DNA from 3 places in the Vibrio algivorus genome. Region 1 is predicted to be linked to each of the others. Evidence: predicted binding sites of a transcription regulator. Region 1 holds the regulator's gene; each other region holds the start of a gene.
What was found. The regulator CRP, encoded in region 1, controls carbon source genes, mostly activating them, when cyclic AMP is high. The targets are predictions, from matches to a motif close to TGTGANNNNNNTCACA.
Positions count from the first base shown of each region.

Region 2: a site for CRP is predicted at 6,680-6,695, ahead of udp (uridine phosphorylase). Genes of this name have one in related genera too.
Region 3: a site for CRP is predicted at 6,359-6,374, ahead of gltB (glutamate synthase large subunit). Genes of this name have one in related genera too.

Region 1 is NZ_BSPV01000005.1:142,116-152,635, reverse strand. It holds gene kefG (glutathione-regulated potassium-efflux system ancillary protein KefG) at 1-582, opposite strand, end outside; gene QQJ93_RS08965 (ABC transporter ATP-binding protein) at 776-2,683, shown strand; gene QQJ93_RS08960 (TIGR02444 family protein) at 2,683-3,144, shown strand; gene QQJ93_RS08955 (DUF3187 family protein) at 3,158-4,141, shown strand; gene QQJ93_RS08950 (YheU family protein) at 4,168-4,383, shown strand; gene QQJ93_RS08945 (phosphoribulokinase) at 4,466-5,335, shown strand; gene crp (cAMP-activated global transcriptional regulator CRP) at 5,578-6,210, shown strand; gene QQJ93_RS08935 (aromatic amino acid transport family protein) at 6,907-8,112, opposite strand; gene pyrE (orotate phosphoribosyltransferase) at 8,340-8,981, opposite strand; gene rph (ribonuclease PH) at 9,120-9,848, opposite strand; gene QQJ93_RS08920 (YicC/YloC family endoribonuclease) at 10,006-10,520, shown strand, end outside.
Region 2 is NZ_BSPV01000004.1:151,376-161,895, reverse strand. It holds gene QQJ93_RS06380 (phosphotransferase) at 19-903, opposite strand; gene lpoB (penicillin-binding protein activator LpoB) at 931-1,515, opposite strand; gene QQJ93_RS06370 (YcfL family putative periplasmic lipoprotein) at 1,532-1,921, opposite strand; gene QQJ93_RS06365 (COG3014 family protein) at 1,918-3,360, opposite strand; gene hinT (purine nucleoside phosphoramidase) at 3,430-3,780, opposite strand; gene QQJ93_RS06355 (Card1-like endonuclease domain-containing protein) at 4,336-5,499, shown strand; gene udp (uridine phosphorylase) at 5,824-6,594, opposite strand; gene QQJ93_RS06345 (CBS domain-containing protein) at 6,823-7,239, opposite strand; gene QQJ93_RS06340 (bifunctional GNAT family N-acetyltransferase/carbon-nitrogen hydrolase family protein) at 7,658-9,202, opposite strand; gene QQJ93_RS06335 (hypothetical protein) at 9,412-9,663, shown strand; gene QQJ93_RS06330 (sugar efflux transporter) at 9,675-10,520, shown strand, end outside.
Region 3 is NZ_BSPV01000010.1:102,758-113,277, forward strand. It holds gene QQJ93_RS15440 (glutamate synthase subunit beta) at 92-1,561, opposite strand; gene gltB (glutamate synthase large subunit) at 1,554-6,098, opposite strand; gene QQJ93_RS15450 (PAS domain-containing protein) at 6,708-8,456, shown strand; gene arcB (aerobic respiration two-component sensor histidine kinase ArcB) at 8,453-10,520, shown strand, end outside.

The sequences.
Region 1 (10,520 bases):
TAGTGGGTGCAACAACCAATAGCGGTAAGCCTGAGCATGCTCAATACGTACCGCTTGTTCGACATTTCTTGCCCAATATAAGACCAAGGGCTCAACCCAATGCATCTGACATAATTTGGCGGTCAACTCAAAAGGCTGCAAAATTTGCTCCAAAGGATATTGGTTATAACCATGAGCCGAGAAAGCTTCTTTAGATCCTCCGGTCGTCACCACACTCCGCCAATATTTGTCTTTAAGTGCGCGCCCTTTACCGAATGCGAAACCTTTGCCAAGTACCGTATCCATCCACTCCTTCATTAAAGCAGGGCAGGAATACATAAACATTGGGTGCTGAAAGACAATTACATCATGCTCGAGTAATAATCGGTGTTCAGCGGTAACATCAATGAAAAAGTCTGGATAATGAGCATACAAGTCGTGCACCGTCACATGAGGTAGCCCTTGAGCTGCTTTGAGTAAGACTTGGTTAGCGATCGAATTATCAGGATCGGGATGCGCATAAATGACCAGCACGCGAGGTTGTTGTGTGCTTTGCTCGTCATCTTTAATGGATGTAGTAGTATGTTGGCTAATATCTGACATCCTTGCCCCCTTACATTCCTTTATTAACACCCAAAGGTGCACGATTTTATCACTTTTCACAACCTAAGGTCTTTGTGACAAAGATTGTTAATCATCATATCGTAAATCGTATAATAATCGACATTTATCCTTGAAACGCCTAATATTCAAGCCGCTGCATTTTCTCATTTTTCATGCCTAAAATAAGACTTCTATGATTACATTTTCAGATATTCAATTGCTGCGTGGTGGTAAGCCACTTTTAGAACAAGCTTCAGCGACGATTCATCCAGGCGACAAAGTTGGCCTCGTCGGAAAAAATGGCTGTGGTAAATCCACACTCTTCGCATTATTGAAAGATGAATTATCCATTGATGCGGGTAACTTCCAAATGCCAGCGCACTGGGAGCTAGCTTGGGTTGCTCAAGAGACCCCAGCATTAGAGCGCGCGGCGTTAGAATATGTGATTGATGGCGATCGTGAATATCGTCAACTAGAGCAAGATCTTGCAGTAGCAGAGCAAGTAGACAATGGCACCCTAGTGGCGGAATTACATGGTAAATTAGAAACCGTTGGTGGCTACACGATTAAATCTCGCGCTGCGGAATTGTTAAATGGTCTAGGCTTTAGTCAAGAGCAAATGCAATGGAGCCTCACCCAATTTTCTGGTGGTTGGCGTATGCGCCTAAACCTCGCCCAAGCCCTACTTTGTCGTTCTGATTTATTATTACTTGATGAACCGACCAACCACTTAGATCTCGATGCAGTACTCTGGCTTGAAAAATGGCTACAGAACTACCCTGGTACATTAATTTTGATCTCACACGACCGGGATTTCCTAGATCCTATCGTCGGACGTATCATTCATGTCGAAAACCAATTACTCAACGAATACACCGGCAACTACTCGTCATTTGAAACCCAACGTGCGCAAAAATTAATGCAACAGCAAGCCATGTATGCCAAACAGCAAAAGCAGATGTCACACATGCAAAGCTACATCGACCGTTTCCGTTACAAAGCTTCGAAAGCTCGTCAGGCACAAAGCCGAATTAAAGCCTTAGAGAAGATGGAAAAAGTCTTGCCCGCACAATTCGATAACCCATTTAGCTTTGAATTTAGGGAACCTGCCGCGCTTCCCAACCCAATCATGATGATGGATCAAGTATCTGCAGGCTATGGCGACAATTTAATTCTAGAACACATTCGCCTAAACCTCGTCCCTGGCAGTCGCATTGGCCTACTTGGTCGCAATGGTGCTGGTAAATCAACCTTAATTAAATTGTTATCAGGTGAACTAAACCCACAAAGCGGAGATTTAACTTACTCGCAAGGGGTGAAAATTGGTTACTTCGCTCAGCATCAGTTAGAAACCTTGCATCCTGAAGAAACGCCACTGCAACACATGATGCAAATTGCCCCTAATCATACCGAGCAACAATTGCGAGACTATTTAGGTAGCTTTGGGTTCGTTGGCGATAAAGCACTCGATAAAGTAGCCCCATTCTCTGGTGGCGAAAAAGCTCGGCTCGTTCTAGCCTTAGTAGTGTGGCAAAAACCAAACTTACTCTTGCTCGATGAACCGACTAACCACCTTGATCTAGATATGCGTCAAGCATTAACGATGGCATTACAAACCTTTGAAGGGGCAATGGTCATTGTCAGCCACGATCGTTACTTATTGCGCGCTACGACCGACGACTTATACCTTGTCGATGCCAAACAAGTTGTCCCTTTCGATGGTGATTTAGCGGATTACTACAAATGGCTGACCGAACAACAAAAACAAGATAAGAAAGATGCACAGCCAGAGACAAACTTAGAGCCTAGCCAAAATAGCGCCGCGGCACGTAAAGAACAAAAGCGCCTAGAAGCTGAATTACGCAAACAAACTGCACCAATTCGCAAAAAGCTGACACAACTCGAAGCAAAAATGGACAAACTAGGCGAGCAATTAGCGGATGCCGAACAACAACTTGGCGATGTATCACTCTATCAAGATGAAAACAAAGCTAAACTTACCCAAGTATTAACATTGCAAGCCAACAGTAAAGCTCAATTAGAAGAAGTTGAGATGGAATGGATGGCACTACAAGAAGAACTGGAATCACTGAATCCCTAATGAACCAATATAGACCTCTACCTTTAACCTTCGAACGCTTATGGCAATTTAGTTTGCAGCATTATGGCGTACGTGAAATTAAGGAAGCCTGCCTAGTATTACAAAATAGGTATAAAGGTAAGGTCAACCTAGTCTTGTTATTAAAATGGCTTGATGAACACGAATTAAGTCTAACTGAAGAACAATGGCTGCAATTAGATAACGCTATTGAGCGAACCGAACCTTTATTACAGCAATTTCGTGATTACCGACGAAAAGTAAAACCTCATTTACCGGATACGCTTTACCGTGAATCGCTACAATTTGAATTACAGTTAGAACGCCAGCAACAAGCTGATTTGGTGCATTGTATTAACCTGCTTGATTTGTCTCCAAGAACCGGCCAACCAATGACTCATGTCTATTGTCAAAAAATTGGCGCTCAACGGTTATCTCAAATTTTTTATAGCGCTGAAAAGTAAAGGGATCAAAACCATGTCTCCGCTACAGCACTCCATGTTAATACTATTCGGCTTACTATCACTGCAAGTACATGCGACAAACTCAGCGCCAGATAATTATACTGATTTCGGACCATTATTGACCTTAACCCAGGCACCAATCCCAGCCATGGGCTTATCATTGAAAACTCGTGATGCCTTTGGTTGGGAAAAAGGCACTCTTGAAGTATATGGTCAAGGCACGGTATCAAGCGTATGGGCTGATGGAGCGGATTATATCGCTGATTACTATCAAAATGATGTCAATATCGGGTTTATTTACGCGCCTGCCGACGATTGGAAAATCGACGTTAACTATTTATATCGCTTTGCCGGCAATAACAAACTTGATGGCCTAGTGAACGGTTTTCATGATGCACTCGGATTAGATGATAATGGTCGGCACGATGTCGATAACGATCGCTTTTATATTAAAAACAAAAAAACGGGGACTACGCTTGAGGACTTTCAGGGCGATACATTAAATAATGCATTAAACCTGTATGTTGAAAAAACAGTATTCGAAACTAAACGCCAAGCACTATCACTAGGTGGCGCACTGTATTACAACAAAGTATTTAATGGCAACTTCGCTCAATCCTCTTTCGAGCAAGCCATTCAATTGAACTACGCTTTTTACTTAACCGATGCCAACCGTTTTTATACCAGTGTCAACTTTGTCCATCATGATACTGATAGTATTGATCTAGTTAATTTACGTGAATTCACCACCAATGGCAGTATAAGCTATCAATACTTATTCAATGAGCGACATTCCATTTTAGCGGAATTTAGAATGCAACAAGGCGCAACTCATAACGATGAAAATGAATTAAGTATGGTTAGCTTTGAACCGATTGTCGGCTATCGTTACAGCCTCGGGTTTGCAGCAGTTGAATTCTCCTTTACTGAAAATGTCATCAACAGCGATAATTCTGCTGATTTTTCACTGACCCTTGGCTATCGTCAACGTTTTTAACATTCCCATAATTAAAGGCCACATCAATGATCATTCCATGGCAAGACATCGATCCTGACACCTTAGAGAATCTTATCAAAGAATTTATTTTACGTGAGGGCACCGACTACGGTATGCAGGAAACCTCACTTGAAACCAAAATAAAGCAGGTCAAAGGGCAGTTAAAGTCTGGCAGTGTAGCCATTGTCTTTTCTGAGCTGCATGAAAGCGTGGATATTAAACCGATTAATGAATTGAATTAGAGTCAATACGCACCACTATTTATTCTTGCCAGTCATTCCTCTACACTGTCATTCAAAATATAAGTCGAAAGAAAGGATTATCATGTCGGCAAAACATCCTATTATTGCGGTAACGGGCTCTTCTGGTGCGGGTACCACCACTACCTCAGAAACCTTCCGAAAAATGTTCAATATGATGGATATTAAAGCGTCTTGGGTAGAAGGTGATAGCTTCCATCGCTACACTCGCCCCGAAATGGACGTTGCGATCCGTAAAGCCAAAGAACAAGGTAAACACATCAGTTACTTTGGCCCTGAAGCCAATGACTTCCCTGCTCTATCTGAATTCTTTAATCAATACGGTAAAAATGGCAGCGGCAAAGTTCGCCGTTACTTGCATAGCTTTGATGAAGCTGTCCCTTATAACCAAATGCCCGGTACCTTTACTCCATGGCAAGACCTACCTGAAAATACCGATGTATTGTTTTATGAAGGCTTACATGGTGGCGTCGTCGATGGCGATGTGAGTGTTTCTAAACATGTGGATTTTTTGATTGGCATGGTGCCGATTGTAAACCTTGAATGGATTCAAAAGTTCGTCCGTGACACCCGTGATCGCGGCCATTCACGAGAAGCCGTGATGGATTCGATTGTTCGCTCAATGGACGACTATTTAAATTACATTACACCGCAGTTTTCTCGTACTCACATCAACTTTCAGCGCGTACCCACTGTCGATACTTCCAACCCTCTTAATGCCAAGGGCATACCAAGTTTAGATGAAAGCTTTGTGGTGATTCGCTTACGTGGGATTAAAAACGTCGACTTCCCATATCTACTGTCAATGATTGAAGGCTCATTCATGTCACGCCATAACACCCTTGTAGTGCCTGGTGGCAAGATGAGTTTTGCAATGGAATTAATCATTCAACCACTGCTTCATCAGCTAATCGAAACAGGCAAAATCGCCTAAAAGTGTTACTCAGAACACACTTAGTGACTAGTCTGTGACACTGAACACAATTTAAAGGTGAAAAACCCCATAGTTACCCGATCAAAGTCAAGAAATCCGACCTAGAAAGGGGTAGTATAAATGCACAACTGCAACACGACTTGCAGCAATAACAATTAACACCTATTCTATTTGACCAGTTTAGCCGGTCTCAGGATGAATGACTCAAAACTGAGCAAGCCTTGTAGAGGAAGTAACAAATTATGGTTCTAGGTAAACCTCAAACAGATCCAACATTAGAGTGGTTTCTATCTCACTGTCATATTCACAAGTACCCATCAAAAAGTACTTTGATCCACGCTGGTGAGAAAGCAGAAACTCTGTATTACATTGTTAAAGGGTCTGTGGCAGTATTAATCAAGGATGAAGAAGGCAAAGAGATGATCTTGTCTTACTTGAACCAAGGTGACTTCATTGGTGAATTAGGTCTTTTTGAAGAAGACCAAGAGCGCACCGCTTGGGTTCGTGCAAAATCTCCTTGTGAAGTTGCAGAAATCTCATTTAAGAAATTCCGTCAACTTATCCAAGTTAACCCAGATATTTTGATGCGCCTTTCTGCCCAAATGGCAAAACGTTTGCAAATCACTAGCCAAAAAGTTGGTGACTTAGCATTCCTAGACGTAACAGGTCGTATCGCTCAAACACTCCTTAACCTAGCAAAACAACCCGATGCAATGACTCACCCAGATGGCATGCAAATCAAGATCACTCGTCAAGAGATCGGTCAGATTGTAGGCTGTTCACGTGAAACTGTTGGCCGTATCTTGAAGATGCTAGAAGAGCAGAACCTGATTTCTGCACACGGTAAAACTATCGTGGTATACGGAACGCGTTAAGCCTTTACATCGCGTTGAGTCGTATAAGAAAACCAAAAGCCACTGAATGGTAAGTTCAGTGGCTTTTTTGTTAGGTTTCTAGGTGCTAGTCCCTAGTTTCGCTTCGCTGCTAGAAAAAGCGAAAAGATTATCGAAAGCATCATCTTAAGTGCTGTTCTCATAAATTTAAACTAACAAAGTGAGCGTTGACGTAGTGATGATTTTTGCAGCGAATTGTTGTCACGACAACCTAGGGCGCTTCGAGTCTCAAGGATAAAGAGACAAGCGGATACAAAAAATAAACCCCGTCATCCTGAATAGTGAGGCACGAACGTAGTTCAGGATCTCCTACCGCACATTACTCACCAAAGAAATAGTCCAATCTCAGCACGCTTTGGGAGATCCTGAACTGCGCTCCTACGTCGCTTTTCAGGATGACGATTACCATTTAATAATACACTCGCTGTTACACGAAACAGGTGACTAGCCCGAAAAAACATCATTCCAGACGAGCCTTAGCGAGAGCGGGAATCTCATGCCGCGCGCTGTAAACTATTATGAGCTTAACGATTCGGCGCGCTTTGAGTAAATCCCCTATATTCTTCTTCTAGGAACTAGGAACTAGGAACTAGGAACTAGGAACTAGGAACTAGGAACTAGGAACTAGGAACTAGGAACTAGGAACTAGGAACTAGGAACTAGGAACTAGGAACTAATTTACCCTATCGCCGGCAACACTCCAAGACTAATCATCACCTGCACTACAATAATCACCACACCAGCTGCTAGCGTTAGCATTAGAGCTGGCGTCCCACCAGAGACGGTGAAGTCTTGTTTATCTTGGTGTTGTGCACGAGATTTCATCACCATCGTCACCGGCAATAAAATAGCGAGTATCGCCAATGCAATCGCCGCATAACCTAGAGCCATGATAAAGCCTTGTGGATAAAACAAAGCAAAACACAGCGGTGGCAAGAAGGTCACCACCGCAATAACAACACGGCCACCTTTACTTTGGTTTTTATTCAAGCTGTCGCCTAAAAATTCAAATAGCCCTAAACTCACCCCGAGGAAAGAAGTAATTAATGCTAAATCAGCAAACACTGAGACCACTTGAGAAATAACCGAGCTATGAATCACTTGAGATAAAGTACCGACTAATGCCGTTACATCACCGGCTTGAGATAATGTCGCTTGGTCAACCACCCCTAGCGTGGCCAACTGCCATAAAATATAAACCACTAGCGGCAATAAAGAACCGAGAACCATTACCTTCTTCAAAGCTTTCATGTCGAGATTTAAATAGCGAACTACCGCAGGGATACTGCCGTGAAAACCGAAAGAGGTAAAAATCACTGGCAATGCAGCAATAATCAGGCCTTTTTCTAATGGCATATTAAGTAGATGAACCGCTTGAATATTAGGCGTTAAGAAGAACAGCATGACCGCCATGGCAATCAATTTACAGGTGAATAGCACGCGGTTTACCCGATCCACTGATTGAGTACCAAACGTCACAATCGCCGCAATAATAATGGTAAAAATCAGCGTTCCAATACCATTAGAAACATCAATAGCAAACCAATTATGTAACTTGGCATTAAACTGACCACCGCCACCAGCGATATAAGCTGCACATAGCGCATAAAAAAGGAACAACATGGCAAACGTTGCAACCCATTTACCTTTGTCACCCAAAAACTGTTTCGCTAACGTGTGTAGAGTGGCATCGTAATCGGCATGTTGGTGCAGCTCTAGCATCAGCAATGCGGTATACGCCATTAAGGCCCACATACCAATCATGATGATTAAAGAAGTGCTAAAACCTAAGCCTGCCGAAGCAATTGGCAACGCCAACATACCTGCGCCTATTGTCGTGCCAGCAATAATCAAAGTACTGCCTAAAATCTTTGAACTACTCATCTGCTTTTTCTTTTATTGTTTTACGGAATATTAAGCTGACACATTACCCAGTTTCTAGCAGTAAATCGAGGTTACAAAATACAAAATTGATTAAATATTCTGCAAATCTACCTAAAATGACGTTTTTGTTATGGTGTATATAAAAAGTTACACACTGTAAATAAAAATAAACCCCATGACTAAGATAGCCACAGGGTTAGATCGATTAAGAGTGTTAATTGAAAAAATTAAATACCGTATTGCTCACGATAAGCTTTTACTGATTCTAACTGCTGAGCGTTATCACCTTTTTCTTCAAGATAAGTCACCAGATCACCTAGGCTAATGATCGAAATGACTGCGCAACCGAAATCACGCTCCACTTCTTGAATCGCAGACAATTCACCTTTGCCTTTTTCTTGACGGTCAATCGCGACCAATACGCCAGCTAAATCAGCGCCATTAGCCTTAATGATTTCCATCGACTCACGAATCGCGGTACCTGCAGTAATCACATCATCGACCAACATAATACGGCCTTCAAGTGGATTACCAACTAAGTTACCACCTTCACCGTGGTCTTTCGCTTCTTTACGGTTAAAGCAGTATGGTGTATCAATTTCATGATGATCCGCCAGTGCTACCGCGGTCGTCGTTGCAATAGGGATACCTTTATAAGCTGGGCCAAATAGCACATCAAATTCAATGCCTGAATCCGCTAAAGCAGCAGCATAAAAACGACCTAAACGAGCTAAATCACGTCCAGTATTAAATAAACCGGCATTAAAGAAATATGGGCTAATGCGGCCAGATTTTAAAGTAAACTCGCCAAACTTCAGAACTTCCTTTTCTAAGGCAAACTCAATAAATTCACGTTGATATGCTTTCATAAAATATCTCTATTTAATCTCTAGTTCTTAGTTTCTAGTCACTAGAGGGTTTCATCTTCAATTTCAGCTGTAATGAACATAACAGACTCAAACTATACTCAAAAAAATAGCCCCTCAATGAGGAGCTATAAAAACAAACTATTCCGCCAGAGTGGCTTTCTGGACTGCGATAATATCGTTGATGCCTTTTTCGGCTAAATCCAATAATTGGTTCAACTCTGTACGAGAAAACGCTTCGCCTTCTGCGGTACCTTGAACCTCAATCATCTTACCTTCTTCGGTCATTACGACGTTCATATCGGTATCGGCAGCAGAGTCTTCTACATACTCTAAATCACATAATGCATGCTCGCCTAAAATTCCCACAGAAACCGCGGCAACATGACACTTCATTGGGTTCTTTTTCAATTTACCTGAAGCGACTAGTGATTGAATTGCATCGGCCAATGCCACACTTGCACCCGAGATAGAGGCAGTACGTGTACCGCCATCTGCTTGAATCACATCACAATCAACCGTGATCATCATTTCGCCTAGTACATCCAAATCGACGACAGCACGTAAACTACGCGCGATTAAACGTTGGATTTCCATAGTACGACCGCCTTGTTTACCGCTGGCGGCTTCACGACGGTTACGCGTATGAGTCGCACGAGGCAACATACCGTATTCAGCGGTGACCCAACCTTTACCTCGGCCTTTTAACCAACCTGGTACTTTTTCTTCAACACTGGCATTACACAATACTTTGGTATTACCAAATTCCACCAATACTGAACCTTCAGCATAAGCCGTATAGTTACGAGTCATTTTAATAGGACGAACTTGATCAGCAGCGCGATCATTTGGGCGTAAACTTGAAGACATAAAGAAATACCTGATTAGCGATAGAATTGGGGGCCGATTATAACGATCTTGCCATCAAAAAGCGATCTTGACGTTGCGAGTTTACTCATTTTCGCCATGACTTGTGCTAACATGAGCGACAGAAAATTATCCATATTCTCGCTTTTAGGAAAGTCTAATGATCTACAGCATGACCGCTTATGCCCGTAAAGAAATCAAATCTGATTGGGGCAACGCAGTGTGGGAAATCCGCAGTGTCAACCAACGTTACCTAGAAACGTACTTCCGCCTACCAGAGCAATTTCGCGGCCTAGAGCCAATCTTACGTGAGCGTTTTCGTAAGCGTTTAGCACGCGGCAAAGTGGAGTGTCACCTACGTTTTGAAGCCAACTCAAAAGCGCAAAGCGATCTTAACATTAATGAAGATCTGGCCAAGCAAGTGATCAAAGCGGCCAATCAAGTGATGTCTCTAACCGGTGAAGAGTCTCGTATCAACCCATTCCAAGTGATGAACTGGCCGGGTGTGATGGAAGCACCAGAGCAAGACATGGATACCATCCAAAAAGAATTACTTGAAGCGTTTGAAGAAGCAATGAGCGATTTCATTGATGCGCGTGGCCGTGAAGGTTCCAACATGAAAGCCTTGATCGACCAACGCCTTGAAGCGATCACGGCAGAAGCCGCCAAAGTACG
Region 2 (10,520 bases), on a different contig from region 1:
TTCCGACTAGAATCATCACTATTCAGGCAAGTCTAATTGCCGGGTTAACACTTCAATCGCCTGCTTATCTGATGTGCGTTGATGCAAAGAAAAGTTAACTTGATGCCACAACAACGCCATAAAGCGTAAGTATGGTAGCCACTCTTCTACAATAGCAATGAACTGTGCCTTATCGATATCTAAGCCTCTAAGCTCTAGATAACACTCAACACTTTCTTTAACATTAAGTTGCTCGGCTAATATCGTCGTCGCTAAATCCACAACAGGACTAGAAATCGCTGCATATTCCCAGTCAATCACTACCAAGTCTAAATTTGCTTTTTGAATAATATTATAGCTACCTAAATCAAAGTGGCAGAGACAAGGTGCTAAAATCGATTCTGTTCGATTTCTTAATTCATCATATTGCTGATAAAAAGCTTCAAACCATTGCTGATAGCGAGTTGTTTGCTGCTGACTAGGTAATGATTGCCAATAGTTTTGAATACAGGATTGATAATCAAAAATAGGTAAAGAATGAGTTTGAGGAAGAGGATATTGATGCAGAGAAACTAGACACTTCACCACTAAAGTAGACAGCTGTTCACTATGCTGTCCCATTAAAGTCAAGCCATCCACCCACTCAACCAATAGGCCTTGTGGTAATAATGCTTGAACGCTCGGTGATAAAGCAAAACCTTCGAGTATATTGAGGACTTCGAATTCATTAGAGCGGTTAATAGAAAAGGACTGGGTAGAAACAGAATGTGGCCGCCACACATAGTGACGACCACATGAGGTAGTGATTTTCCAACATTGATTGGTTAATCCACCTTGTAATGGCTGAATATCAGAAATACTCTCAGGCCACTGAGCTTGAAGAGCGATTAAGCTTGGATCTTGCTTAATGTATTGTTCTTTCAAACTCGTGACCTTATCCAGTAAAAGGTATTACATGCCAAATAGGCTTTTTGACTCTTGCTTACGGATCTCAGTTTCATCTGCCCATTCGATTAGACCCGTTTTTAAATCCATTAAACGCATCGTCATTTTGTAATAAACATCTTTATCATTACCCGCTTCTTTTACGATGCTAGATAGGTTGCCGTATAACATGTACTGAGCACCCATCATTTGACCAAACTTAATGGCGCTAGTTTGATCAACTAATTCATCGTTATTTTGGAAGTTAAGCTGCTTACGCACGTCCTCTACTTTAGTCATATCAACAAAACGGAACTTACCAGAGTTCAACATTTTGGTGCTCACTGAGTCAGTGATTGATTCAGTATCGATATGTTCGCTGGTTTTGTTACGAATGCTATCAACGTAAGCAATCGGACGACCTTCAATTGCCGCTACTGAGCCAGAAGAAAGCATGCTATCTACCATCTCATTCGCAATTTTTTGTAAATCTGTCGAACCGAAATCTACGGTTGTTGTTTCAGCAGCATTAGCGTCACCATACTGAACCTTATTTGAACAACCACCTAGAATGACTGCTAAACCTATTAATGCAATTGCCGTTTTCTTCATGTGTTACTTCCTTTGATTAATCTTGTGGGCGAATTTGAATACGAAAATCGGTCGCATTCGGATTCACAGACACTTCATTTAAAGTCATTGATTCATAACCGCGCAGGATAAATTGACGCCAAGCACCTTGCTTCGCATTCACTTCCAAACCTTGATCATCATACCAATAAAAGCGGTATTGGAGATTTTGCGTATCTTGAGAGTTATTGGTAATTTTCACCAAACCGCGAGTATTACCATTGTTTTCCTGAGTATCGATATTATCAATTGTCAGGTCATCATCTAACGCAGAATCGCTGTATAAAACTTGTTGGCTGGCACTATCGATACGCAATCCTGCAGTATTACTACTTGAACATCCTGCTAATGCCACTAGACCTAAGCCTGCTACTAACCATTTCTTCATCGAATTGCTCCTAATTGTTTGTGCCATATTGTCACTGCATTCCCTTGACGTGAAAGCCAGACAAAAGTGCGTTGATTCGGTTTTATATCAATTGCATATTGTTTACTACCCGCAGAGATAGTGTGTTGCCCTGCTGTCAAATATGCACTACTACTAAACACCTGAGCAGGTAATGTTTGCCAACTACGAGTATCAGGTTGTTCTGTCACAATATTCCATATATTCACTAAAGCATTGGATATACCTGAATCATCTGCTTTTGCTGCTTGGTGTCTTAACTGATCTTTAGTATATAACCTTAAACCTTGTTTAAGAACCATGGCAGGAATTCGCTCACTCAAATCATTCTGGGCCATCAAGTTTGTATCCGCTAAAAGACTCGTCTTTAATGGTTCAGTATCTAAAGTGGCTGGTGAGAAATTTTGTACTTTGATATTTTTATAAACTGGCAACGCCACACTATAAAACTTGGTTTTACCTGAACTATCCCATATCGGTAATGATAAACGCCAATTACCACGCTGAGCCACAACACCACGCTCATCAATAACAATCACTTGCCCATAACCTTGTGGCATTGATTTAGGTTCACCATATTGTTTGAGCAAAGAATCAAGGTCTTGTCGCATGCCTAATCGCTTAGCCATTCGAATGGTTGCATCAATGATTTCTCGGTTATTTGGGTTGACCGCTAACGCACGTTTATAGTCAATATAGGCATCATTTAGCTGATTGTCGGCTTCATAAAGTACGGCTGACAAATACAACAAATAACCATTTTGTACCGCTTGTAACGTCTTACCCGCATCTGGGTATTGTGAAAGGATACTGCCTAAGTTTGGTTGCACCCCATTATTTTTCATTTTTTGCTGAGCATCTTTTAGCTCATCTTCACGACGTTTTTTTGCTTTTTCCTGAACCTGATTCGCTCGGCGCATTTCAACCAAAGCGCTTTGCAGATCGTTTTTCTGTAGGTAGTTTAAACCTAGATATAAATGTAAATAACCCAATTCATAATCAGCAGGATCATAAGTCGTTAAATTGTCATTTGTTGCCAGAGAGCCAGCTTGATTCGCACCTTCTGAAAGTGAAATCGTAGCCCGATCATTTAACACTCTTACCGCTTTGTCACTTAATTGAAAGGCCGTGAAACTATTCGGGTAGTTTTCGGCAAGGAATGACACTCTGCCCTTTTCCATATTACTTAAAACTGGCCCGCCAACCTCAGACTCCACAAGTTCTGATTCCGCACTTTTATAATCACCATCCACCACATCTTTGTAGACATCTTCATTCTGTGCCGAGTAATGGCTAAATAGATTCCCCGCCGAAAGATTGGCACAAGCACTCAATGTCACACTAAAAAATACCGCTAAACTGGCTTTAATCACTTTACGCCAAGGCATTACATCCATGTTTTTTAAGATTAGAATTTGCATTGATTTAATCACGTTTACGGTTATTCAGTTCGCTTTCACGCCTAAGAACTGGATTCATTATTTCGGGGGTTAACTCACTAACATCGGACCTAATGGCTCACCACCGACTAAGTGCATGTGGATGTGATACACCTCTTGCCCACCATGAGCATTACAATTCACAATTAAGCGGTAACCATTTTCAGCAATACCTTCTTGTTTGGCTAGTTTCTTAGCAACAGTAAATAAACGGCCCATCACCAGTTCATCTTCTTCTTCAACATCATTAGTTGTTGGAATTAACTTATTAGGAATAATTAAAATATGGCTTGGCGCTCTTGGGCTAATATCACGAAAAGCAGTGACTAAATCATCTTGATACAACATATCGGAAGGGATTTCTTTATTAATGATCTTAGTAAATATTGTTTCTTCAGCCATTTTAATCTCCTATTGCCATCGTGCTTAATGAGTTAATTTGAGTATCCTCAAGATGCCAAATACAACGCTATCACCTTGAAGTGCCTCGAATGTCTAAGTATGCGCTAACCCTAGTGATATAACAATATTTTCTCTACTTACTGAGAGATTTAGGCAACTGATATTTCAAGTGAAAAACCTTACTGTTGGGAACTTCCTACCCTTTTTATAGTCTAGTTAATCAGTGGCGATAGAAGATTTATACTCAAGTAGACATCAGCTGGGTGTGACAATAAATAAGGTTAATACTTGTTATTGTTAAAATTCAGCTACATATTATATCTAAGTAACCTCAAGATGAAGCTCCCCAAGAGCAAGTTAAAACTCGCACCTTGAGGTCACAGATATAAAAGTCGCCTCTAGAACACGACATCTTTTCGTTACTCCATTTTCAATGTGATTCTATAGGCCCACAACAGTTCGACTACTTACCTATCTTATGTCTAGTACAGTAAAGGTTAGTTGTTGATTTCACTAGTAACAACAATTAGCGACATACGCTACAAAGGAATAACCATGGCGGTTCATATTGGAATCATAGATCAAGACCCTGTTCGTTTAATTACCCCTCTTTTAGATAACCGTTCTGAATGTACTCACATGGTATTCATCGGTGATGATGCTCAACGAGAAATGTATCAAAGGCTGAATCAAGTACTTGAGTTTCGTGGTATTGGCTCTGAGTTTTTCGAAATCCCCGGTACTATTTATACGTCAGCGATCAAACAAAAAATTAAACAGTTAGCCGAGCAGTTAAAAAGTCGAAATGAGCAAGTTTACTTAAATGCCAGTTGCGGATTACGACATCGACTCTTATCTGTTTATGAAGTAATTCGCAGCTATAATTGGCCCATTTTCGTAGTCGAACCTTTCAGTGATAGTCAATGCTGGCTTTACCCAGATGATAAGCCCGAACAGCAAGTTCAAGATCATATTCGTATCAGTGACTACCTCACTATTTTTGGTGCTCGTAGTGAGTTTCCAACACATGAGATCCCTGCCCCTTTAGATGCAAAACTGCATGAATTAGGCAAACGCTGGGCAAGTAACGCATTAGAATTGGGCCCAGGCCTTGCCACATTAAACTACTTAGCCACCACATGCCGTAAAGAACAAAAACTTGATGTTGCGCTTACCGAGAAACAACAAGGCTATAAAGAACTTGATTGGCTCATTTCTGATTTAGTCGATATTCAACTTGCCACTTATCAAAATGGGATTCTTGAGTTTTTCAACGAAGATGCAAGACGCTTCTCCAATGGTGAGTGGTTAGAAAACCTTGTACACAACACAGTACGAGAAATACAAGATGAACTGCCTACCATTCAAGACCATTCATTAAACGTGCAAGTTTATCGTGAGAGTGCGGGTAGAGAAGTTCGTAATGAATTGGATGTTGCCACTGTGGTCAATAACAAACTGCATATCATCGAATGTAAAACCAAGGGCATGCGTGATGATGGTGATGACACGCTGTATAAACTGGAGTCATTACGTGACTTGCTTGGTGGGCTGCAAGCACGCGCGATGTTGGTAAGTTTCCGACCATTACGTCATAACGATATTTCTCGTGCCCAAGACTTAGGTTTAGCGTTAATTGGCCCAGAAGAATTAAAAGATTTAAAAACCCACTTAACTACTTGGTTTAATGAAGCCGGTGGACAAATAGAAAAGTTATAATACGGCCTATATTCAAGTAACTTTTATATAATAATGCCGATTCCAATAAATAATTGATCGAGTTAGTTGAACTGTCATCTTGGAGAGTGATGAAGGAGCGAATTCAAGATCTCCAAACTCGATTTGAGTCTCAATGCCGTCTTAAATATCAACACGCTGTGGGAGATTCCTGATGTCGCCTAGGCTCCTCGGAATGACGGGGAATTTTAAATTATTATGGTATCCAAATTGTATAAAAAGCCCAGATAGACTCATTTTACACTTGTCTATCTGGGCTAGTTTTTATACCCAAGTAACTTGGGTATAGGTTCAAATCAAAACGATTTACAGCATTTTTCTCGCCGCTTCTACGACCACTTTAATAGAGTTAATTTCTGCTTGTTTTAGCTTCTCATGATCTGGAATTTCATCTTGGCTACGGTTTACAATCACACCCGCAACACAACCCGCTTTCAAACCTGAGCTTGCGCACATGGTTAACAACGTGGCTGATTCCATCTCAAAGTTTAATACCCCCATTTCCTGCCACTCTTTCATTGAGCCTTGGAATCGAGAAACAACACGACCAGTGAATGTATCGTAACGCTCTTGACCTGGGTAGAAAGTGTCACTTGATGCAGTAACGCCGGTATGAACCGTACAACCTGAATCAATCGCGGCTTGTTTCATTGCGGTTGCTACATCAAAATCAGCAACTGCTGGAAATTCCATCGGAGCGAAATGCAAGCTAGCACCATCAAGGCGAACCGAGCCAGTAGTCACAATCATATCACCGACATGAAGGTGCGGTTGGATTGCGCCAGTAGTACCGACACGCAAGAAAGTACGAACCCCTAATTGAGCTAATTCTTCCACCGCAATCGAGGTTGAAGGGCCACCAATACCAGTAGAACACACCACCACTGACTTACCATCTAGTTTGGCGCGGAACACGGTATATTCACGGTGGCTGGCTAAAAACTCTGGCTCATCCATTAAATTAGCAATTTTTTCAACGCGAGCTGGATCGCCAGGAATAATCGCTAATGTTGCGCCATTAAGGTCTTGCTTATTTACACCTAAGTGAAAAACATTTTGAGTATCTGTTGGTGCCACAATGTGCTCCTTACTTTTACTAGAAAGTTTTATTAATAACTAAAAAATCATTGCCGCTACTCTAATCGAGAATACCCAACAAATAAGTGATATCAATCACATCAGCAATGAAACATAATTAAAATTAATCATGAAAAAACGATTTGCATCACACGATATCCAGATCTTGATATTAAAAAAGGTCGCACTTTACATGCGACCTCGCTGAAAATTCTATTTGATAAGAAATCAGACTGGATGCTTAAAACAATTATCTAAATTATCACTCACCGCTTTTAATACCTCACGACGAGAAATAATACCCACTAGCTTTTTGTTTTCGACAACTGGATACACTTTAGGCTTACCTTCTTGCATCATATTAGCCAGTTCAATCACTGACATTTCAGGGCTAATAGTCAAAGGTTCCGTTCTCATACAATCGCCAACCACATGAGTATCTTGGCAATGGTAACTCACTTGAACCAATCGGTTGAGTAAGTCTTGTTCAGACAAAAAGCCCACAACTTCATTTCTATCGTTAACCACTGGACCACCGATATTAATCGCGTTCAATACTTTATCCAATGCCGTAGACAACGACATATCAACGGTAAAAGTGACCGCTCTAGGGCGCATATAATCTCGAACTTTTAATGATGGCATAAAGTACTCCTTGAGATTGTTATCATTCTAATTACTTGAGTATCGTCTAATTTCTTGATTTTACTAAATGGATTTAAGCAATTTCATTAATAGATTATGCCAATGGGTGATCCGGCTCTCGGATTCCATTGGCTTAAACCCATACCCAAGTGACTTCAAGATGCAGAATTCAGAGCTATCATCCACACCTTTAGACAAGGAAGATTGACGAAGGAATGTAGGCACCTTTCAAATCAATCTGACGCAGTATAAAGGTGTGGATGAAGCTCCCGAAGGGCAAGTTAAAACAAGCTTTATGCTGCGTTAAATTGAACAGAGATAGAATAGCTATGATCATGTCCAATTTGTCTTGCCTAAAGCTTGTTTTATTCTTGCTGAAACTCGCACCTTGAAGTTACTTGGGTATAGGCATATTAATTTACTTTTTTCTTGTCTCATTCACAGGAGAAAATTGATAAAGCTCAGGGCGGCGGTGTTTTAAGTTAGTCACCGAACCTTCACTATGCAGCAATTTAAGTTTTGATAAATCAACATCGGCATAGATCATCATTTCGGTATTAGGATCGGCTTCTGCAATGATTGCGTCATGTGGGAAATAGACATCCGAAGGTGAAAATACTGCCGATTGGGCATATTGAATATCCACATTATCCACACGCGGTAAGTTACCGACACTACCGCTGATCGCAACGTAGCATTCGTTTTCAATCGCTCGTGCTTGAGCACAAATACGTACTCTCAAATAACCATTTTTAGTATCTGTCCAAAATGGAACAAACAGAATTTGTACACCTTGTTCTGCTAACATACGACCTAATTCTGGGAATTCCACATCGTAGCAAATCAAAATACCCACTTTACCGGCATCAGTTTCAATCACCTTAACTTTATCGCCACCTTCAATGACCCAGTCCCATTCTTCATGTGGGGTAATGTGTATTTTATATTGCTCTTCGATACTTCCGTCACGGTGTAACATGTATGCAACGTTGTACATCTTTCCGTCTTGCTGAATCGGTAAGCTACCAGCAATGATATTGATGTTATAAGTGACAGCTAAGTGAGAAAAACGCTGAATAATTTCATCAGAGTATTCGCTCAAGTAGCGCATCGCTTCTACAGAACGCAGATCAGGTGCTAGTCCCATTAGCGGAGCACTGAAAAACTCGGGGAATAAGGCAAAATCAGACTGGTAATTTGCAAGAGAAGTAATAAAGAATTCAGCTTGATTAACGAGATCATCTAGAGACATCACATGACGCATTTGCCACTGTACTACCCCTATACGAACAATACTTTTTTCCGTTCCATGAATAGAATCTGCTTCTTCTTCATAAAAGATATTATCCCACTCAAGCAACGTGCCATAGCCTTGTGATTTATCATCTTCAGGTAAATAACCACGCATTAAGCGCTTAATATCAAAATCATTAGAAAGCTGGAAAGACAGGATTGGGTCATGGATCTCTTGACGCTTGACCTTATCGATATACTCACTGACTCTCATTTGTTCGGAATATTGTTTAAAGCCTGGAATGCGGCCACCAGTCAGAATCGCTTTTAAGTTATTCGCGCGGCACATCTCTTTACGAGCTTCATATAAACGACGACCTAAACGTAAGCCTCGGTAATCTGGGTGCACAAAAACATCCAAGCCATATATCGCATCACCTTTAGGGTTATGCTGAACAACATCATTCGCATTAACTAGGTCGCTGTTTTTATGCGGCAAACTAAAGCGGCTATAATCCACTTTCATCGTCAGCGCCGCACCAATCATCTTTCCACTATCTTCAATACAGATTTGCCCATCAGGAAATTGGGTCACTAAATCCATAATGGTCGACTCTGGCCAAGCACCACCTACATCTGGAAAGACAAGATCCATTAAGGCTGCCAGCTCTTCATAATCGTCAGGAGTAAGTGTTCGTAAATTTAACAGCGGTGTATTATTTTCATCCATAAATTTTTTTGCTCCAATCAAATGCTTAATTCCATTATGAGACTTCCATTAATAAATTCTAGTCTTGATATTCACATTCTTTACAATACGTATAGCCAACAGTATTAATTTTCAACAAAACATCAACTAGTGGTTATTATTCAATCATCGCTTTGCTATCATGCACTTATCTAATTTCCCATACCTTTCTTTAGAGCCTTATGAAAAAAATGTTCTATTCCCTATTTCCAGGGAATCAACCTGATCAAACGTCAGTATCCTTGCTGTTTACCTGCTTTTTTGTCGGGATTGCGGGGGCATTTACCATGCCTACTATGAGTTTGTTTATCTCAGAGGAAGTCGGCGCTCGCCCTTTTCTCATCGGGGTCTTTTTCATGGTCATGACGATTTCAGGGGTATTGGTAAGCCAAGTGATTGGTTGGTGGTCAGATCAAGGAGTAGACCGAAAAAACTCATTCTGATCTGTAATATAATGGGAGCGATAGGGTTTATTGTCTTTGCATTTAACCGTAACTACTGGGTTTTATTAGCGACATCAGCCATTTTTGTTAGTACAACTTCCGCTTCTATTCCTCAAGTATTTGCACTTGCCAGAGAAATTTTAGACCGAAAAACGCACACATCCGAGACTTTTAGCTCACTACTCAGAGCGCAGATATCTCTCGGTTGGGTAATTGGGCCACCGATTGCGTTTTTTATTGCAACGGGAATAGGCTTTACCCAATTATTCTTACTCGCCGCCAGCATGTTTATTATTTTATGCTTAGTCGCTCATTTTACTTTGCCACAAATTGAGCCTACCCCGAAACATAACCAATTTGACCCTAGTGACTCGATTTGGCGTGATAAAAATATTTTGCTGTTGGCTCTGTCATTCGTATTTATGTATTGCGCCAACAACATGTACATCATTAGTATGCCGTTATACATAACTCATGAGATGGATTTAGATTCATCGGCTGCTGGTTTAATGATGGGAACCGCAGCCTTTATCGAGATCCCAATAATGTTACTATCTGGTCGTTATGCACTGCGTTTTGGCAAAAAGAACATCATTTCAGCAGCCGTACTTGCGGGTAGCCTGTTTTATATCGGTATCATTGTAAATACTAGCTATATCGGATTTGTATTATTGCAATTTCTCAACGGTATTTTTATTGGCGTGACCGCAGCGCTCGGGATTTCCTACTTCCAAGATTTAAAACCTAAAAAGATGGGGCAAATCACAACATTATATTCTAATGCGATTAAAACAGGAGGCGTGTTAGGAGGTGTTTTTGCCGGTATTATTGCTGACATTTATAGTTTCCAAGCCGTA
Region 3 (10,520 bases), on a different contig from region 1:
CCTTTTTAATTTTAATACCTTGAGCTAATCATTGTCAGGATACGAAAAAGCCCCGAATTAACGGGGCTTTGGTATCATATTATTGAGTTGCTTACGCTGATTTCATCAAAGAATCGGCTCTTGCTTCGAGGTGTGAGTTACCCATTAGGTAAGCATCCACAGCACGAGCACATTCACGACCTTCATTGATACAGCGAACAACCAGTGATTGACCGGTACGCATATCACCTGCAGCAAACACACCTTTTTGATTGGTGGCGTAACCTTCGGCTGCGACATTGCCTCGATCATCAAGTTTGATGTCCAATTGGGCAAGTACGCCGCTTGGCTCTGGATGTAAGAAGCCCATAGCTAAGAAAGCTTTGGTACATGGAATGACTCGCTCAGAGCCTTCCACTTCTTTAAATCCTGGGCGTTCACCTGGTTTGGCGTCATCCCATACAATGTCTGCAATGCGTAATTCTTTTACATTACCGTTTTCATCGCCGATAAACTCTTTAGTCAAAATGTTCCAATGACGCTCACAACCTTCTTCGTGAGAAGTGGTGGTTTTCATGATCATTGGATATTGAGGCCAAGGTTGGTTAGCTGGGCGTTGCTCCGGTGGAATCGGCATGATTTCTACTTGAGTAATGCTTGCTGCACCATGACGGTTAGAAGTACCTACACAGTCAGAGCCGGTATCACCACCACCGATAACCACAACATGGTCATCTTTAGCATGAATTTCTTCACCTTTTAGATCCATGTTGTTAGCGCGGCGGTTGTTTTGACCTAGGAATTCCATCGCAAAATGGACGCCTTTTAAGTCGCGGCCCGGAATTGGTAAATCACGAGGAACCGTAGAACCACCGGTAAGCAGTATTACATCAAATTCTTGACGCAATTGCTGAGCATTGATGTTAACGCCAATATGAGCATTAACTTCAAATTTAACGCCAGCTTCTGCCATCAAGTCAATTTTACGGTCGATGACGTCCATGCTGAGTTTAAAGTCAGGGATGCCAAAGCGTAGCAAACCACCGACTTTTTCATCACGCTCAAATACGGTCACTGAGTGGCCCGCGGCATTGAGCTGTTCTGCAGCTGATAAACCAGCAGGGCCAGAACCGACAATCGCAATGGTTTTTCCTGTGCGTTTACGAGGTTTACGTGCTTTAGCAAAGCCTTCTTTATAGGCGCGCTCAGCAATGTTTTTCTCGATATTACAAATCGTAATAGGGTCTTGGTTAATACCCAGTACACAAGCAGTTTCACATGGTGCAGGACACACGCGACCAGTAAATTCTGGGAAGTTATTGGTGCTGCTTAGAATATTCCAAGCCTCTTCCCAGCTATCACGGTATACCGCATCGTTAAATTCAGGAATGATGTTCCCAATTGGGCAGCCGCTATGACAAAACGGCACTCCACAATCCATACAGCGAGAAGCTTGAGTATTGATTTTTTCACCAAACTCCTCATCGAGTACGAACTCTTTATTGTCTTGTATACGAACACTCGGATCGACTTTTTTCGGTAGTTCACGTCCGTGCTCTAAAAATCCAGTAGGCTTACCCATTGACGGCCTCCAACTCTTCCTTGTTTGCGGCTTGTTTGCGCTTTTGCAATACAGCTTTGTAATCACGAGGCATAACTTTTGCCAAGCTTGCTAGGTTGTTTTCAAAATCAGCTAAGAAGTTTTGCGCCACTGTACTTCCAGTGTACTCAACATGCTTGGTCAGCATATCTTTAATGAACGCTTTATCTTCAGCTTCAATTGGATCGACATCCACTAACTCTGGGTTGAGCTTCTTATCGAAGTCACCATCTTTATCCCAAACATAAGCCACACCGCCACTCATACCAGCAGCAAAGTTACGACCTGTTGAGCCAAGGATAATCGCTGAACCACCAGTCATGTACTCACAACCATGGTCACCAACGCCTTCAACGACTACGTGTGCGCCAGAGTTACGAACGCAGAAACGTTCACCAGCCATACCACGGATAAAGGATTGACCTGACGTTGCACCGTAGAAACATACGTTACCAACTACGATGTTATCTTCAGCAACTACTGTCGAACGGCGATCAGGGTAGAGTACTAATGTACCGCCTGATAGACCTTTACCCCAATAGTCATTGGCATCGCCTTCCACTTCAAACTTAACGCCTTTAGCAAGGAAAGCACCGAATGACTGACCAGCAGAACCGGTGAACTTAACGTTCATTGGTTTTGGTAGACCTTGGTCTTTATATACTTTCGAAATTTCATTCGACAGCATAGTACCCGTACTACGGTCGGTATTGATAATAGGGAAGAGAGCCTCTACCGCTTCACCTTTAGTTAAAGCAGGTTGAGCCGCTTCAATTAACTTACGATCCAATACCGCTTCTAATCCGTGATTTTGAGGTTTCTGATTGTAGATACCATCTTCAGCACGAGGCGGTTGAATATGTAATACAGGGCTAAGATCGAGGTTCTTATATTTCCAGTGTTGGATATCATCACGTACTTTGAGTTTGTGAGATTGACCAACCATTTCATCGATAGTACGGAAACCAAGTTCTGCCATTACTTCACGTAAACCTTCTGCCATGTATTGGAAGAAAGTCACGACATCTTCTACGCGGCCATCAAAGCGCTCACGCAAGGTTTTGTTTTGTGTTGCAATACCAACTGGGCAAGTGTTTTTGTGACACTTACGCATCATGATACAGCCTTCAACCACTAGTGCTGCGGTTGCTACGCCCCATTCTTCTGCACCAAGTAGTGTAGCGACAGCAAGGTCACGAGGTGTTTTCATCTGACCATCAGACTGAACAACGATACGGTTACGTAGGCCGTTTTTCAGTAGGGTTTGGTGCGTTTCAGCTAGGCCAAGTTCCCACGGTAAACCAGTGTGACGGATTGAAGACATAGGTGATGCACCCGTACCACCATCAAAGCCTGCGATTAGAACCACATCCGCTTTTGCTTTGGCAACACCTGATGCAATGGTACCCACACCAGCTTCTGATACTAGCTTGACGTTAACACGGCCGTCACGGTTAGCATTTTTCAGATCGTAGATAAGCTGAGCTAAGTCTTCGATAGAGTAAATATCATGATGCGGTGGTGGTGAAATTAAACCGACTCCTGGAGTCGAGTGACGAGTCGCACCGATCCAATCATCCACTTTATCACCTGGTAGCTGACCACCTTCACCAGGTTTCGCACCTTGAGCCATTTTGATTTGCAGCTCATCAGCGTTAGTTAGGTAGTAAGAGGTTACGCCGAAACGACCTGAAGCAACCTGTTTGATTGCCGAACGTTCCCAGTCACCATTGTCCTTTTTCTCAAAGCGAATTGGATCTTCACCACCTTCACCAGAGTTTGACTTAGCTCCAATACGGTTCATCGCAACCGCTAGGGTTGAGTGAGCTTCGTAAGAAATAGAACCAAAACTCATTGCACCTGTGGCAAAGCGTTTCAGAATATTCTCAATTGGCTCAACTTCTTCAAGTGGTACTGAGCCTGCTGGGTTTTTGATGAAATCTAGCTGACTACGTAGTGTTGCTGCGTTATCACCTTGATCATCAACAGTTTTAGCGTATTGCTTAAATTGCGCGTAATCTTTATTACGAGTCGATTGTTGCAACAATGAAATAGTTTCAGGGTTGAACAGGTGTTTTTCACCACGTTGTTTCCACTGGTAAACCCCACCCACATCTAACATTTGAATTGGTATTTCACGCGTTGGGTAGCCCACGCGGTGACGGATCAACACTTCTCGTGCGATATCGTCAATGGTTAAACCTTGAATACGAGACACAGTACCTGTGAAGTATTTATCAACCACAGACTTACTGATACCAAGCGCTTCAAAAATTTGCGCACCATGGTACGACTGCAGTGTGGAAATACCCATTTTAGAGAAAATCTTCAATAAGCCAGCATTGATGCCTTTACGGTAGTTATTGAAGTAGTCTTCAGTTGGGATCTCAGGATCGAGTTTTTTCTTCTTCTGAAGATCAACGATCGTTTCAGTCACTAAGTACGGGTTAACCGCATTGGCACCGTAACCGACTAGAGTTGCAAAGTGATGTGTCTCACGAGCATCACCTGTTTCGATCACGATGTCACATTTAGCACGTAAACCTTTACGGATTAGGTGGTGATGCACCGCACCAACTGCCAACATGGCTGGAATTGCCGCGTGGTTAGAGTTAGTTGCACGATCGGTTAAGAGAATAATCGAGTAACCATCTACCACTGCATCTTCTGCATATTGGCAAATACGTTTTAGGGCGCGCTCTAGTTTACCTGGCTCTTCGGTGGCACGGAAAACGATGTCTAATGTTTTAGCTTGCAAGTGCTCATTATCGATCGCACGTAGTTTCTCAAGCTCTGCATTAGATAAAACAGGTGACTCTAACTCTACTTTTCGACAGTGTTCAGGCGTTTCAGTTAGCAGGTTATGGTCACGACCTAGGTAGGTGTTAAGTGACATAACCATGCGCTCACGAATCGGATCGATTGGTGGGTTAGTTACCTGAGCAAATAGCTGCTTGAAGTAGTGTGATAAGTGCTGAGATTGGTGTGACAATATTGCTAATGGCCAGTCTGCACCCATTGACATCAGTGGTTCATAACCCGTTTCTGCGAGCACATGAATGATGTCGTTTACTTCTTCGCTAGTAATACCAAACGCTTGTTGATGTTGTAGTAAGCGAGCAGGAGAAGGTTGGTGATGCATGTTATCGGCATCAGGCAGAGTTTTTAGAGTGAGTAGGTTGTCTTGAACCCATTGCTCATAAGGCTTAGCGGTAGCAATACTCTCTTTTACTTCTTCATCAGAAATAATACGACCTTGTTCGAGATCGGCAACAAAGATACGACCTGGTTGTAAGCGGCCACGGTATTCAATGTTCTCTGGTGCGATTTCAACTGCGCCAGACTCTGATGCCATCACTAAGAAATCATCTTTGGTTACGGTATAGCGAGAAGGACGTAAACCGTTACGGTCTAGGGTTGCACCTACTTGAACACCATCGGTGAAACAAACAGAAGCCGGGCCATCCCAAGGTTCCATGATGTTGGCATGGTATTGGTAGAATGCACGACGGGCTGGATCCATGTTTTTATTTTCTTGCCATGCTTCAGGAATCAGCATCATTAAAGCGTGTGGCAAGCTACGGCCAGAAAGAACTAGCAGCTCTAATGCCATATCAAAGTTAGATGAATCTGAACCATTCTCTGAACAAATCGGCAGTAGCATGTCGATTTCGGCTTTTGAGAATAGGTTTGATTCTAGAATGGCTTCACGTGCCTTCATCCAGTTTAAGTTGCCGCGCACAGTGTTAATTTCACCATTGTGAGCAATATAACGGAATGGTTGCGCAAGACGCCATCTCGGGAATGTGTTGGTTGAAAAGCGAGAGTGCACAAGTGCTAACGCCGTCACCATAGTTGGGTTTTGTAGATCTAAGAAGTATTGAGGAACTTGATCTGTAGTGAGCTGGCCTTTATACACCAAAGTCTTGTAGGACAATGAGTTTATATAGAAATCATCGCCAATGTTAGACACGGACTCAAGACATACTCGAACCGTGTAGTTACGTAGTACATAAAGTTTACGCTCAAGCTCTGCTGGATCCATGCTCGGGCCACCAGAAATGAAAACGTGCTCGAACTGAGGTTCGGTGCTGAGCGGATCTTCGCCGATCATTGAATTATCAACAGGTAAAACACGGTAGCCTAAAATTTCAAGATCAAGGCGCTTAGCGTTACGCTCTAGAATATCGCGGCATTGTTGGCGTTTATGTTCATCTTTAGGGAATAGAACAACACCAACACCATATTTTTCAAATGATGGGAGTTTGATACCGAGTTTGACGGCTTCTTCTAAAAGAAATTCATGAGGCTTTTGCAGTAAGATACCTGCACCATCGCCACTACAAGGGTCACAACCTTGACCACCTCGGTGTTCCATGCGGGCTAGCATATCCAGCGCCTGTGTTACCACAGCGTGAGATTTACGGTTTTTTAAGTGAGCAACAAAACCGATCCCACAGGCATCATGCTCCAGCTCAGGAGTGTACAATCCTTGTGTACTTTGCTCTCTACTTACCATAGATACATCCTTCCAAGTTAAATGGCAGCTTAGCGAATCAGCGTCTATGCTTATCGACATGGCTACTTTGTCCTTTTATGTACTTATAATCTTCCTTACTGACATTGCTCGGTCTAGTAAGTGCGATTCCTTTCAATTATTCGCAGAAAACTATTTGCGAAAAAGTTATTTCTTAGTTCCTTTGGGAAGTAATACGAAACACTAGTGGTTTTTTATTCTTCCTTTCAAGGGAATGCTAGCGATTTATTCCTAAATATTGACGTGACATCTATCACGAAAAACACAGCATCGTGCCCCCATCCTACATTTTTGTACTATGTAATTCCAACGAAAGTTACACAAAAATGATTAATTTTTTTTCGAAATTTGCATATTAAAAGACTATAGGTTGACTATCATGTAGAAAATATGCTGTTTTTTTGAATTTTTATTTATTTTGTTTGCTCGTTGACTTGAAGGGAGTTGAATCATTACTACAGTATAAAGAACTATAGACATAAGTATTTTTAATTAAAGACAGTTTTACGGTTGAAATGTGAAACTATCCACCACAAGCAACCTATTTGCTTGTAATATATGTGAGTTAATTCTGAAGCGATATGGTGGAACATGGAGTGGTTTTCGTTGCTGGAGCGTAGCTTTGCACTAGATGCTCTGCTTATCCTATTATTTTTAGTGGTGCTTTATTATGTTCATCATACTCGCCGAGTAGAGTTAGTCTTTTCTATTAAAGATGCGCCTACTGCGATATTTTTGGTGGAAGCTCATACTGGTGTGGTAGTTGATGCAAACCGTAAGGCAATGCAGCAGTTATCAATACGCCAAGTAGGGCTACGCTTTTTACTTCCCGCTCGAATTTCTTCTCAACAGTTACTATCTATACTTGATGCTGCACGAATTAATCCGCATCAAGATTGGGAAATATCGGATACCAATAAACCCTCAATTCACTTTACTCAGCACTCTGCTCACTATCGGGGACGTAAAACGTTGGTTGTCCATGCCACTAAATCTCAATATGTCGAGCGTGATAGCAACCTTCCATTAATTTTAGAAGCGTTAAATTGCCTGTCAGAGCATATCTTCATTAAATCTGTAGATGGTGAAATGCTATTTACCAATCGAGCCTATGATAGATTTTGGTTGAATAGAAAAAACGAAGGGGTTGCCGCTGAAGATATTAATATCACCAATGGAGCAGGTTCATATCCGCGGTGGACGACAGATCCTAATGGGGATAGTTGCTTACTTGAAACTCACCTTATACCAATAATATCTGAAGATGATAGTGTGAAGGCGGTGATTGGAATTAGTCATGATGTTTCCGATTGGTATTATACTCAACAATCTTATTCAGACGAAATGGATAAACGACGTGTTATGGAACTTGATCTCGCTAGGAGTGAGACCTTACTACAGTCTATCCTACGCGCCTCACCCGATCCGATTGCGGTGTTTAATCAAAATCGCATTCATGAAGCCTGTAATCAGGCATACGCAGACTCCTTAGGCATAGCAAAAACCGAAGATATTATAGGCCATAGCCTCGATGAAGTTTTGCCATCACAGATCGCCAAACGATTTGCTGCGACAGACGCTAAAGTTCTAGAAGAAAAACAGACGCTTCACTTTATTGATAAGGTAACAAATATTGATGGTGAGCCTACCTGGTATGATGTATTAAAATCGCCTTATACAGAGCCCTTTACTGAAAATACAGGCTGTTTATTAATTGCTAGAGATGTTACCGAGCACTTTTTAGTTAAGCAAAAATTAGCTAAAGCAAATGAAGAACTACAAGAACTAAGCCACTTTGATCAAAAGTTAAAAATCCCCAATACTCGATATTTTTACAGCCAACTACAGGCAGTTTGGCAACTGCAGTTACGTCAAAAATCGCCTTTAACCGTTATGATTTGCTATGTGAATATTAATCATTGTGAACAAGCACATGATAGAGAGCAAACTAGCCCTGAGTTATTGGTGGTTATTGCTAAAACATTAAAAGAAGTGATTCAAAGAGGTGCCGACTTGCTTGCAGTTGGTGATTTTGAAGGTGAATTTTTGCTTCTTTTACCCGAAACTCAAGCACCTGCCTGTTTATTGCTGGCAGATAAGATCCATCAAACTATTGCTCAACTTAATATTGAGCATGGGACTTCCTCTGTATCGGAATGCTTCTCGATAAATGTTGGTGTCGCCAGTGGAATTCCTCGAAAGGATTTAAGTGCATTGTCTATTGTTGAAGCAGCTCGTCAAGCGCTTGATGCTGCTAAGTTGAGCGGGAAAAATCAAACTCAGCTTAAAACCTTACATTCTTCTCTACAAGCTAGTTCAGGAGATCAGACTTCATTATGAATGTGTTAAAAAACCTTGCCCAATACTATGTAGATTTATTGGTTAAATTGGGAATGGTTAAATTCTCTATGTTATTGGCCTTGGCGTTAGTGTGCTTTTCTGTTTTGCTGCAAGCGGTCGTCAGTCTAGTGTTGATTGGACACATAGAGAATATCGTAATTATCCGCTCGGTATTTTTTGGTTTATTAATTACTCCTTGGGCGGTGTATTTCTTAACGGTTGTGGTCGATCAGCTTGAAGAGTCTCGCCAGCGTTTAACTAAAATGGTCGATAAGTTGAAAGATATGCGTCAACGCGATCAACAATTAAATATAGAGCTGCAAAATAATATATATAAGTTGAATCAAGAGATTAATGAAAGAAAGAAAGCAGAAGAAGCTCGTTTAGAGGTTATGCAAGATCTTGAAAATGAGGTTTATCAACGAGAAAGAGCACAAGTAGAGTTGGCTGAACGTACTGCTTTATTACGCTCTTTTTTGGATGCTTCACCTGATCTTATTTATTACCGTAATACAGATGGTTTGTTTTCTGGTTGTAACCGTGCTTTTGAAGAATTAGTTGGATTAACAGAATCTGAATTAGTGGGGTTATCGATATACGATGTATATAAAGATAATTCGACCCATCAGCAAGTAGAAGAAACGGATAAAACGGTTTTTCTAGAGAACCGAGAGTTGGCCTACGATCTGTGGCTTGAGTACCCTGATGGTAAAAAAGCGTACTTTGCATTCCGTAAATTACCGTTTTATAACAAGTCAAACCAATTACTTGGCTTGGTGGGCTTTGGGCGAGATATTACCGATCGTAAGGCTTATCAAGATGCACTACTTAAAGCTAGCCAAGATAAAACCAAGTTTATTTCAACTATCAGCCACGAACTAAGAACGCCTTTAAACGGTATTGTCGGGTTAAGTCGCATATTACTAGATACGAAGTTAGATCAAGAGCAGCGACAGTACATGCAGACAATTAATATCAGTGCCATAACCTTAGGGCATATATTTAATGATGTAATTGATCTTGATAAGTTTGATCGTAAAGAACTAGAGCTTCTTCCTACTGCAACCGACTTCCATAGCTTTATAACTGACATTGAAACAATTTCTTGTTTAATGGCTGAACAAAAAGGACTAACGTTTGAGCTCGATCGCCTAACCGATATTCCGCCAGCGATTATGGTGGATGCAACTCGATTACGCCAAGTGTTGTGGAATTTAGTTAACAATGCGATGAAGTTCACCAAGCAAGGTGGTGTGACCATAAATGTTAGTGCTGATGTGGACGGGGATGTTGCCAATATAGAGTTTGAAATTGAAGATACAGGTATCGGTATTCCTGAACATGAAATTGATAATATCTTTGGGATGTACTATCAAGTGAAGTCAGGTAAAGATAACTTACATGCAGTAGGTACCGGTATTGGACTAGCGGTTTCTCAAGAGTTTGCTCATCGTATGGGAGGCGAAATTAGTGTCTCAAGTGAATTAGGGTTTGGTAGTACCTTTGTCGTATCAATTTGTGTGCCAATCACGCAAATAGAAGAAGCTATTGGTCATGTGGAATATCAACCGAGTTTACGTATTTTTATGGTGGAAGATATTGAGCTTAATGTCACTGTAGCCCGCTCAGTATTAGAAAACCTAGGGCATAGTCTTGAAGTGGCGATGTCTGGAGAAGAGGCGCTTAGATGCTTTAATCCAGAAGATTATGATTTGATATTTTTAGATATTCAACTGCCCGATATGACCGGCTTTGATATTGCTCAGCAGCTTCGACGTACTTATTCGCAACTGCCACCATTAGTCGCATTGACTGCCAATGTTATGAAAAATAAGCAAGAATACCTTGAAAAAGGCATGGATGACGCAATTAGTAAGCCATTATCGATTAAAGATATTAATCGGGTCATTGGCAATTTTTTTGGAGGTAGAGTGGATGAAGATAAAGCTTCAGGAAATAAATCTATCCCTAAAATAGCAGTAAACTCGCCAAATACTGAAGTGATGAGTCAACAAGAGGAAAATCAACTGTCGGTGATTGATACTGAAATGTTGATCTCTTATC